DNA from 2 places in the Cohaesibacter gelatinilyticus genome. Region 2 is predicted to be linked to the other one. Evidence: predicted binding sites of a transcription regulator. Region 2 holds the regulator's gene; the other holds the start of a gene.
What was found. The regulator PhoB, encoded in region 2, activates phosphate uptake and scavenging genes when phosphate is short. The targets are predictions, from matches to a motif close to TGTCATNNANCTGTCAT.
Positions count from the first base shown of each region.

Region 1: a site for PhoB is predicted at 2,447-2,463, ahead of CRO57_RS07075 (RNA degradosome polyphosphate kinase). Genes of this name have one in related genera too.

Region 1 is NZ_OBEL01000001.1:1,596,618-1,601,592, forward strand. Features, by position in the region: gene CRO57_RS07070 (Ppx/GppA family phosphatase) at 1-108, opposite strand, end outside; gene CRO57_RS07075 (RNA degradosome polyphosphate kinase) at 68-2,314, opposite strand; gene CRO57_RS07080 (HdaA/DnaA family protein) at 2,536-3,219, opposite strand; gene CRO57_RS07085 (AI-2E family transporter) at 3,285-4,394, opposite strand; gene CRO57_RS07090 (CDP-alcohol phosphatidyltransferase family protein) at 4,464-4,975, opposite strand, start outside.
Region 2 is NZ_OBEL01000010.1:30,468-35,442, forward strand. Features, by position in the region: gene CRO57_RS23560 (PAS domain-containing protein) at 1-390, opposite strand, end outside; gene CRO57_RS23565 (L,D-transpeptidase family protein) at 990-2,309, shown strand; gene phoB (phosphate regulon transcriptional regulator PhoB) at 2,385-3,083, opposite strand; gene phoU (phosphate signaling complex protein PhoU) at 3,083-3,781, opposite strand; gene pstB (phosphate ABC transporter ATP-binding protein PstB) at 3,861-4,664, opposite strand; gene pstA (phosphate ABC transporter permease PstA) at 4,712-4,975, opposite strand, start outside.

The sequences.
Region 1 (4,975 bases), on a different contig from region 2:
AATGTCAATAACTGCCACAGGATTTGATCCCTTGATCAAACCTTGATTGGCATATTTGGTCAGCGATTTATCGCTGGACCCTGTCGGTAAAGGCGCGGGGTGCGTCATGTTCTAGCGAGTCACCTCGACCCGAAAGACTCGGGTTCGTCATGAAGAAATTATGGGCATTGAACGGTTCTTCACCGTCTGCGGCATGAATACGCCGTGATGAGCCATCTGGCAAGATCTCCCAACTCTGTTGGTTATCCATCAGATTGGCAACCATGATCTGATCCAGAACTTGCGCATGAACCGTTGGGTTCTTGATGGGGGTGAAAGTCTCACAACGACGATCCAGATTGCGTGGCATGAGATCAGCCGATCCCATATAAATCACGGCATCCGGGTTCGGTAATTCCTTGCCATTACCAAAACAGATGATGCGAGAATGCTCAAGGAAACGCCCAACGATGGATTTGACCCGAATATTACTGGAAAGGCCTGGCAATTGTGGACGCAAGCAGCAGATACCACGAACAATCAGATCAATCTTCACCCCTGCCTGGCTTGCCCGATAAAAAGCATCAATGAGAGTTGGATCGACAATAGAGTTCATCTTGCACCAGATTCGCCCTGGACGACCGTGCTGAACATGCTCGATTTCCTTTTCGATATAATCGAGCAAAGTTGCGCGCATTGTATAGGGTGAAACCAGAAGATGTGTCAGATCCTCCGGTTCTGCATAACCTGTGATGAAGTTGAACACCCGCGCCACATCCATGGCGGTCTGTTCATCAGCCGTAAAGAAACTGAGGTCGGTATATATCTTCGCGGTGATCGGATGATAATTGCCAGTACCGATATGACAATAGGTCACCATACGACCCTCTTCACGGCGAACAACCATCGACAATTTCGCATGAGTTTTCAGCTCGATGAAACCAAAGACCACCTGTACACCAGCACGCTCCAGATCCCGCGCCCAGCCTATATTGGCTTCTTCATCAAAACGAGCTTTCAACTCCACAAGAGCAGTAACGGACTTCCCGGCTTCTGCAGCTTCAATCAAAGCCTTGATGATTGGTGAGTTTTTGGAAGTGCGATACAGCGTTTGCTTGATCGCCATCACTTTTGGATCACGTGCTGCCTGAGTAAGGTACTGCGCCACCACATCAAAGCTTTCATAAGGATGATGGATGATGAGATCCTTCTCCTTGATGGCGGCAAAACAATCTCCGTTATGCTCACGAATCCGCTCTGGAAAACGAGCGATATAACGTTTGAACTTCAGATCCTCTCGGTTGATATCCACCAATTCTGACAGCTCATTCAGTGCCATCAAGCCATCCGTCAAAAACATTTCATCTGAATGGATATGAACCGCCTCAGCCACAAAATCACGCAATGTCGGCGCCATTGAGCCATCCAGCTCCAGCCGGATCACAGACCCACGACGGCGGCGTTTCAAGGCACTTTCAAAGTGCCGCACCAGATCTTCCGCTTCCTCCTCAATCTCGATATCGGAATCTCGGATGATGCGGAATGCGCCGATATCCTGCACCTCATAGGCCGGAAAAATACGATTGATGAACAAGGCAACGACCTTTTCCAGAACCACAAAGCGCTGGCTTCCCTCATCTCCTTCTCTCACAGGCAAACGGATGAAACGATCCAGACTGTTCGGCATACGCACAATAGCAGTCAGATCATCCCGGCCATTGGTGCCACGCAATGTCAATGCCAGCGAGAAGCCAAAATTGGGAATGAATGGGAATGGATGCGCCGGGTCCACAGCCAACGGGGTCAAAACCGGAAAAATGGACGCTAGAAAGACGCTTTCCAATTCCTTCAAATCGTCTTCATCAAGTTTTTCAGGCTCAATCAGAAAGATCCCCTCATCTTCCAATTCCTTGCGCAAGGCAACCCAACGAGTCTGCTGTCGCTCTGTCAGATCGGCCACGGCAGCATTGATCTTGACCAATTGTTGACTTGCAGTCAGGCCATCAGCGCTGACGGATGATACCCCTGCACGTTCCTGCCCTTTAAGGCCTGCCACACGGACCATGAAAAACTCATCCAGATTATTGGCAGAGATAGACAGAAACCGAAGACGTTCGAGCAAAGGATGAGAGGGGTTTTCAGTCTCTTCAAGCACGCGACTGTTAAATCCGAGCCATGAGAGCTCCCGGTTTACAAAACGCCCAGGACTGCGCATCAGGGCTTCGACTTCTTCATTTGTCGGAACCAGATCTTCCAACTGATCTTGAACATCCGCAACGGGTGCGGAAGGAGCAGCTTTGCCGCCATTGGCAGGCGTCAGGATAATTTCGGACATAACAGATCGGACCTATGGCATTGAGTATGCAGTTTCATCACCTTATTGCCGCGAACACACCACGACAACTGGCAGGCCTTTATCTGACATCAGTTCAAAGACTCACCAACCTAAAAAGGATAATGCCCTATCATAGCAATGTGATGACGTGGGTCAAAAGGCTTTGGATAATTGCCATAGGCAATTGGGCGTAAATCAGGCCGTAACTTTGAAAGAGAAGGCTAGCGTCCCTCTCCCTCCATGCGGCGAAGAATGTCCGCTGCAAACGGCCGTGTAATGGAGCGAGACTGGGCCATGGCTTCCCGATCAAGTGCCTCAACCAGTGTCAATGCTGCTGCAAGAGAACGCTCCATCCGCAAGACAATATAATCAATGACAGGCGGGTCCACCATCAACTGCCGATCTGCAAACAACTTGACCAGAACCACCCGCAAAAGAGTTTCATCAGGCTCATTCAATTCAACTGGTGTTGTGAGGCGAAGACGTGACGCAAGATCCGGCAAAGCGACACCCCAGCTCTCAGGCCAGGTACGCGCTGTGATCAGAACATATGCACCGGCTTCCTTCGCAGCATTGAGCAAATGAAACAGAGCTGTATCATCACGCTCAGCTCCATCGGCATCTTCGACAACAACAGCTCCGCCAGAAATAAGCGTGGTTGGATCACTATTATTGAGTTCATCCAGTGTGATGATACGCGCATTGCTCGCTTCTTGCCAAATACGAGCAAGATGAGATTTACCCGCCCCAACCGGACCTGCCAAAAGCACCCAGTAAGATGGCCAGTTGGGCCATTGATCAATCAGAGCAAGCGCATTGGCATTTGCCGGACCAGACAAAAAGTCATCTCTTCCCAAAGCCTCGTCATGAGGCAAATCAAGAGGCATTTGCTGGCCTTTACTCATACTCACTCATCTCTTTCAATCTTGGAAACAATCGTCACAGCGTGCTCTGACTGAGAATCACTGTGTTAGTTCTCTTGTGCCTCATCTTGGGCAGAGGACGCAATCAACAGTCCACTACGCCCTTGATAGATTGGGGATTGAAGATATTGCTCCAGCACATAACGTACAATCACGCCAATGGCAGCAGCAGCCGGAACAGCAATCAACATGCCGACAAAGCCATAAAGCGAACCAAACGCCAATAAAGCAAACATCAACCAGACAGGATGCAGTCCCACTCTCTCTCCAACCAGACGCGGCTGCAAAATATTGCCTTCCACAAACTGACCAACAGCAAAAATCCCCAAAGCAATGCCGATAGGCAACATATCGGGCCAGAATTGTACCACGGCCACACCACCGGAAACCACCAACCCCAGCGTTGCCCCTACATAAGGTATGAAGCTGATAACCCCTGCCCCCAGCCCGATCAAAAGTCCAAAATTCAATCCTAGCAATGACAGGCTGACCGCATAGAAAATACCAAGGATAAGACCGACCATGATCTGCCCACGGACAAATCCCGAAACGCTGTTATCAATTTCGGCCGCAAGTCGGCGAACGGTCATCTGGGAATCTCGTGGCAACCAACCGTCGATTTTGGCAATCATACGATCCCAATCATACAGCAGATAGAAGGCAACGACTGGTGTAATGACCATCAGTGCAACAATATCCAGCAAAGCCTGTCCGCCATTCCAGATCGACTGAATAAGCGCACCAATCCAGCTTGCCCCTTGCGAGACAAGATCCTTGATATTGGCCTGAACGGCAGCTGCATCCAATTCATTCAGGAAACGCGGTAGAATACTTGCACCTTGCCTGGAAACAAAGTCCTGCAACTTGGCAATATAGCCCGGCAAATTCTCGGCAAAACCAGACATCTGATGTGCAAGTACCGGCACTATAATCACAATTGCCAGCATGAAAATCAAAAGAAACAGAATCAGAATTGTCACCGTTGAAAGCATTCTACTCATGCCCAGTCGCTCAAAAGCATCAGCTATGGGATCCAGCAGATAGGCAAGGGCCATACCGGCAACAAACGGCAACAAGATTCCGCGCAACAAAAAAAGACACAGGCACAAAGCCAGTAGAGCGATAAACCAGAAAGTAAACTGCTTTTGCAAGGTCACCAGACCTACTCCTCTTGATACCCGAACGTTCGGTAGAATCTTGAAACAAGTTCCAGTTGGATCAACCAATCAATTCAACGTCGAATCTGACTGTCCCATATGAGTAAGCCATGATAGCAAATAGGCCCCTGCAGACAAAAGCGTCAAGGTAGCCACGATATAACCGAGTATCATGCGCTCGGTCGAGAGTTCTGCCACGCCAGCCAAATCTGCCAATATGATGCCGGCGAAAATGATCTGAAAAGTCGTATTGGCCTTGGAAATAACCAGCGGCTTCATCTCCACCGGCTGTCCCATCACCCAGGACAGAATCACAGCTCCTATGATCAGAAAATCACGACTGACCACCGCAATCACGATCCAGGCCGGTATTTCCAGCATGAAGCCCATGGTCACATAGATTGACACCAGCAAGGCTTTGTCCGCCAATGGATCCAAATGCGCGCCCAATTCAGACTGCATATTGAATTTCCGGGCGATGATGCCATCAACAGCATCAGAAAGACCGGCAGCCAAAAAAATCCAGAAAGCGCTCATGAAACGCCCATCGACCAGAAGCCAGACAATCAGGGGAACCAGAA
Region 2 (4,975 bases):
TGGTTCGATTACCTCATTCAGTACCTTGCGATCCGGACATCGGCGAGCAGAGTGAAAGCCCACAACATCGCCATTCCCATCATAGGATGGTGTGACGTGAGCAAAAACCCAGTAGTGATCGCCATTGCTGGAGAGGTTTTTCACATATGCAAAGATCTCGCGTTTGGCTTGCAATGCCTCCCATAGGATTTTGAAAACGGTACGTGGCATTTCCGGATGACGCACACAGCTATGGGGTTCTCCCAGCAGATCCGCATTGTCGTATCCTGCAATGTCTCGAAAGATTTCGTTGCAATAGGTAATGCGGCCCCGAGTGTCTGTCTTGCTGACCAGGATTTCTCCTTCATCAAAAAAACGTTCCACTCCAGTTGGTGTCAGAGATGTGGACACAGATATTCTCCAATATTGGCCAAAACTGGTTTTGGGAACTGTCCCAAGCAAAGATTAACCAAGAGTTGAAAATATAAAAAAGACAAGAGCTTGAGTGAAATTGCCGCGGGAAATGATAAAATCTATTTCTATATAAAAATACGTAATGGAATGGCGGTAATATATAGCTGAAATAGGAAGAGGCTCGTTGGAAATCTCGATAATTGGGTAGGGCTTCGATATTTAGGTGTATTTAGAAACGACAGATATTAGTGTGAAGAAAATTGAACCTATTTGCCAAGCATCGCGTCAAATAAGAAATGCGAGAATCTCTGTAGATATTCTATGGCTCTCAATCAGATGAAAGAGGTTTCATCATGCAGTAGTACATTTGTCCGATTTATGTTTGAGTAATCGAGGGATATTCAGAAGTGACAAGGGTCAGGATAACTTGTTGGTCGAGCATTCAGAAGTAGATGACAAGCAAGCAATTGCAAGAGACATATCTATTAACCGCTTGGCGATAGTTTCATGCTAACGTCACCCGCAAAGATTGTTTGATATTAAACCAAAATTGGTATCCCGGTGGGCGTATAGTTGGGATAATGGGGAAAAGTGGGATGAACAAATCAATTGCCATGCTGGCTCCGCTAATGTTGGGAGCTTTTTCGATTGGTGCAGTTGCAAGTGAAACAGGCCTTGCCGCAGATACCTCTGCCAAGCCGGACTTGCGTCCAATCCAGATTATTGTTTCGCGTGCAGACCAAAGATTGCAGGTTTTCAAAGGAACGGAAGTGATCGCAGAATCACACGTTTCGACAGGCAAACGTGGACATACGACTCCGACAGGAGTTTTTTCTATCCTGGAAAAACGCCGTAGGCATTTCTCCAATCTTTACAATAATGCGCCGATGCCCTTCATGCAGCGCCTCACTTGGTCGGGCATTGCATTGCATGCTTCAAACAGCGTTCCGCGCTATCCAGCCTCCCATGGTTGTGTGCGGCTTCCTAATTCGTTCGCCAAGACCTTGTTCTCGCTCACGAACCGTGGTGCGCATGTCGTGATAGCCGAACGCGAGGTGGCCCCGAGCCCAATTCAACATAATGTATTGTTTCAACCCGGTATTGACCAAAGCGACATCAAGCCTTCTCTTGAGGAAGATAGCCAAGGATTGGAAATGCGTCTGTTGAGCCGCCATGCATTGCACGGTTGGAAGGCAAGACAGAAAAAAGCTCAAAAGCGCCACAAGACGCTCAAGCCGGTCCGCATCCTGATTACACGCCGCTCTACCACGACACTGGTTCGTGATATCCAGAATGAGCTAAATGAACAAGGCTATGACGCTGGTGCAGTTGATGGCATTGCCGGGCGCAATACCATTGCAGCTGTTCGTCGTTTTATCGGAGAAGATAGTCCGGCAGAAAAAGCACACTGGAACGGCAAATTTGACCGCCCATTGTTGCAAGCTCTGTATAGCAGGGCGGGCAAGGGATTGGTGCCCGAAGGCCACATCTATGTGCGCCAGAAATTTAAACCACTCTTCAATGCTCCCTTGCGCTTCAAGGATCCACAAAAGCCGCTGGGTGCGCATCTGTTTACGGTCAGTGAAACCAATGATGCACGTACCAACGCCAATTGGCTGGCATTGAGCCTCGGTGACAGCATTCATCCGAACATGCAAAAACGTGTGGGGATCGAGGCTATTGAACAAGATGATGGATTGGTTGCTGCAGAAGCCGTGCTGGACCGTCTGATCATCCCTCAAGAAGTGCGAGATCGCATTGCTCCGCTGCTGATTGCAGGATCCTCGCTGGCGATTTCAGACAAAGGGAAAAGTCAGGAAACCACCTATCAGGGTACCGACTTTATAGTACTGACAAAGCCCAAAGGACCCGACAAGAAGAAAAAGGGTTTGAGGGAAGTGGCCAAACGCAATTGAACCACTGCCATTCGAAAAAAAGGCCGCCAGATTGAACTCTGGCGGCCTTTTTGTTCTTAAGATGTGGAGTGAAACTCATTCGGCGGCAAACTGATCGTCAAAACTATAGCCAGATCCTCGCACGGTGCGAATGGGATCTTTGGCCTTGCCACGATTGATGGTCTTGCGCAGACGCCCCACATGGACATCAACCGTGCGTTCGTCCACATAGACATCATGTCCCCAAACGCCATCCAGCAGTTGTTCGCGAGAATAGACCCGGCCAGGATTTTGCATCAAAAATTCAAGCAACCGATATTCGGTTGGCCCGAGATTGATTTCGCGGTTGGCACGCTTGACACGGTGCGTTTCGCGGTTCAGTTCCAGGTCGCCTGCTTTAAGTGTGGTGGCGACAAGATCCGGGCTGGCGCGGCGCAACATGGCGCGAACCCGCGCCATCAATTCCGGCACTGAGAACGGTTTGACGACGTAATCATCTGCACCGGTTGAAAGGCCTCGAATACGTTCGGATTCCTCGCCGCGTGCCGTGAGCATGATAACGGGTAGCTTTTGTGTTCTTGGCTTGGTTCGTAACCGGCGACATAGTTCAATGCCGGAAAGGCCGGGCAACATCCAGTCCAGAAGCAGCAAATCAGGAAGTGTTTCATGGAGACGGCTTTCAGCCTCGTCTCCGCGAGAAACCACCTCCACATGATAGCCCTCAGATTCAAGATTATAACGCAGAAGAAGGCTAAGGGCTTCTTCATCTTCCACAATCATGACACTCGGAGTCATCAGTCCAAATCCAGGTGTTCGTCTTCTTTAAACTGGCGATCCTCAAGAGGAAGGCCGGTATTCAGATAGTAAATGGTTTCAGCAATATTGGTGACATGATCGCCAATACGTTCCAGATTCTTTGCACAGAACAGCAAATGCGTGCAGAAGGATATGTTGCGCGGATCTTCCATCATATAAGTCAGGAATTCACGGAAGAGAGAATTGTAAAGCGCATCCACTTCGCGGTCCTTATGCCAGACGGCAATGGCGGACATGTCGTCACGAGCTGTATAGGCATCCAGAATGGTACGGAGCTGAGCAAGGGTCAGTTCGGCCATATGTTCAATACCATGCACCAGCTGCTTGGGCTGGTTCTTGCCTTCCAGAGCCAATGTACGGCGGGCAATATTCTTACCCAAATCGGCAATCCGCTCCAGATCGACAGAGATGCGCAAGGCAGAGACAATCTCTCGCAAATCCTGTGCCATTGGCTGACGACGGGCGATGGTCAGGACGGCTTTTTCTTCAATCTCCTGATCCATGCTGTTGATGATGACATCTTTCTCGACAGCTTCCGCTGCCCCTGCCATGTCCATCAGAACAAGGGCCTTGATGCTGTCTTCGACCAACCGTTCGGCACGCCCACCCATTTCTGAGATCTTGCTGGCCAACTCCTTCAGGTCTTCATCGTAAGATGTGACAATATGATCAGACATGTTTTGCCTCTCCTTCACACAGGAGGTCGGTCAGTGCATCAGGGGATGATGGAATGACGACCAATCCTGAGGATGTTTGCTAGCCAAAGCGGCCGGTAATATAATCTTGGGTCCGCTGGTCCTTTGGGGTCGTGAAGATCTGTTCGGTCTGACCCTCTTCGACAATGTTACCCAAATGGAAAAATGCAGTACGTTGCGAGACACGAGCCGCCTGTTGCATCGAGTGAGTCACGATGACGATGGTGTAGTTCTCACGCAGTTCATCAATCAATTCTTCCACTTTTGCGGTTGCAATGGGATCAAGTGCCGAACAAGGTTCATCCATCAGGATGACTTCCGGGCTCACTGCAATGGCGCGTGCGATGCAAAGACGCTGCTGCTGGCCACCGGAAAGACCGGTGCCAGGTTCATCCAGACGATCTTTGATTTCGTCAAACAGGCCAGCTTTTTGCAGGGATGAGACGACCACCTCTTCCATATCGGTCTTGTCGCGGCATAGACCGTGAATGCGTGGGCCATAGGCGATATTTTCAAAAATGGACTTTGGAAAAGGGTTGGGTTTTTGGAACACCATTCCAACCCGCGCCCGCAATTCCACGACATCCACTTTGGAGTTATAGATATTGGTGTCGCCCAACTTGATTTCGCCACCTACTTTACAGATGTCGATGGTATCATTCATCCGATTCAGGCAGCGAAGAAAAGTGGATTTGCCACAACCTGAGGGACCAATAAGCGAGGTCACCTGGTTTTCTTCAATTGCCAGATCCACGCCAAACAGAGCCTGCTTGGCGCCGTAATGGACGGTTACCCCTTTGCCAGACATCTTGATGGCGCGGCGCGGGGTAGCTTCGGCTGTTTTGATCGGTGTCATATCTTGCATGATCAAGGCCTTTTTCTAAAACGTCAAATCTTTCCTGCCAACTGGATCTACCAGCGGCGCTCGAACCGGCGCCGCAACAGCACCGCAGAAATGTTCATGATGGCAAGAAATGCCAACAAGATAAGAATGGCGGCTGAGGTGCGCTCAACAAAAGCCCGCTCTGCTTCACCTGCCCACATATAAATCTGTACGGGCAGGGCCGTAGCAGGCTCAAGTGGGCTGACTGGAATGTCCTTCACGAAGGCAACCATGCCAATCATGAGAAGTGGAGCTGTCTCCCCAAGGGCCTGGGCCAGACCAATGATGGTGCC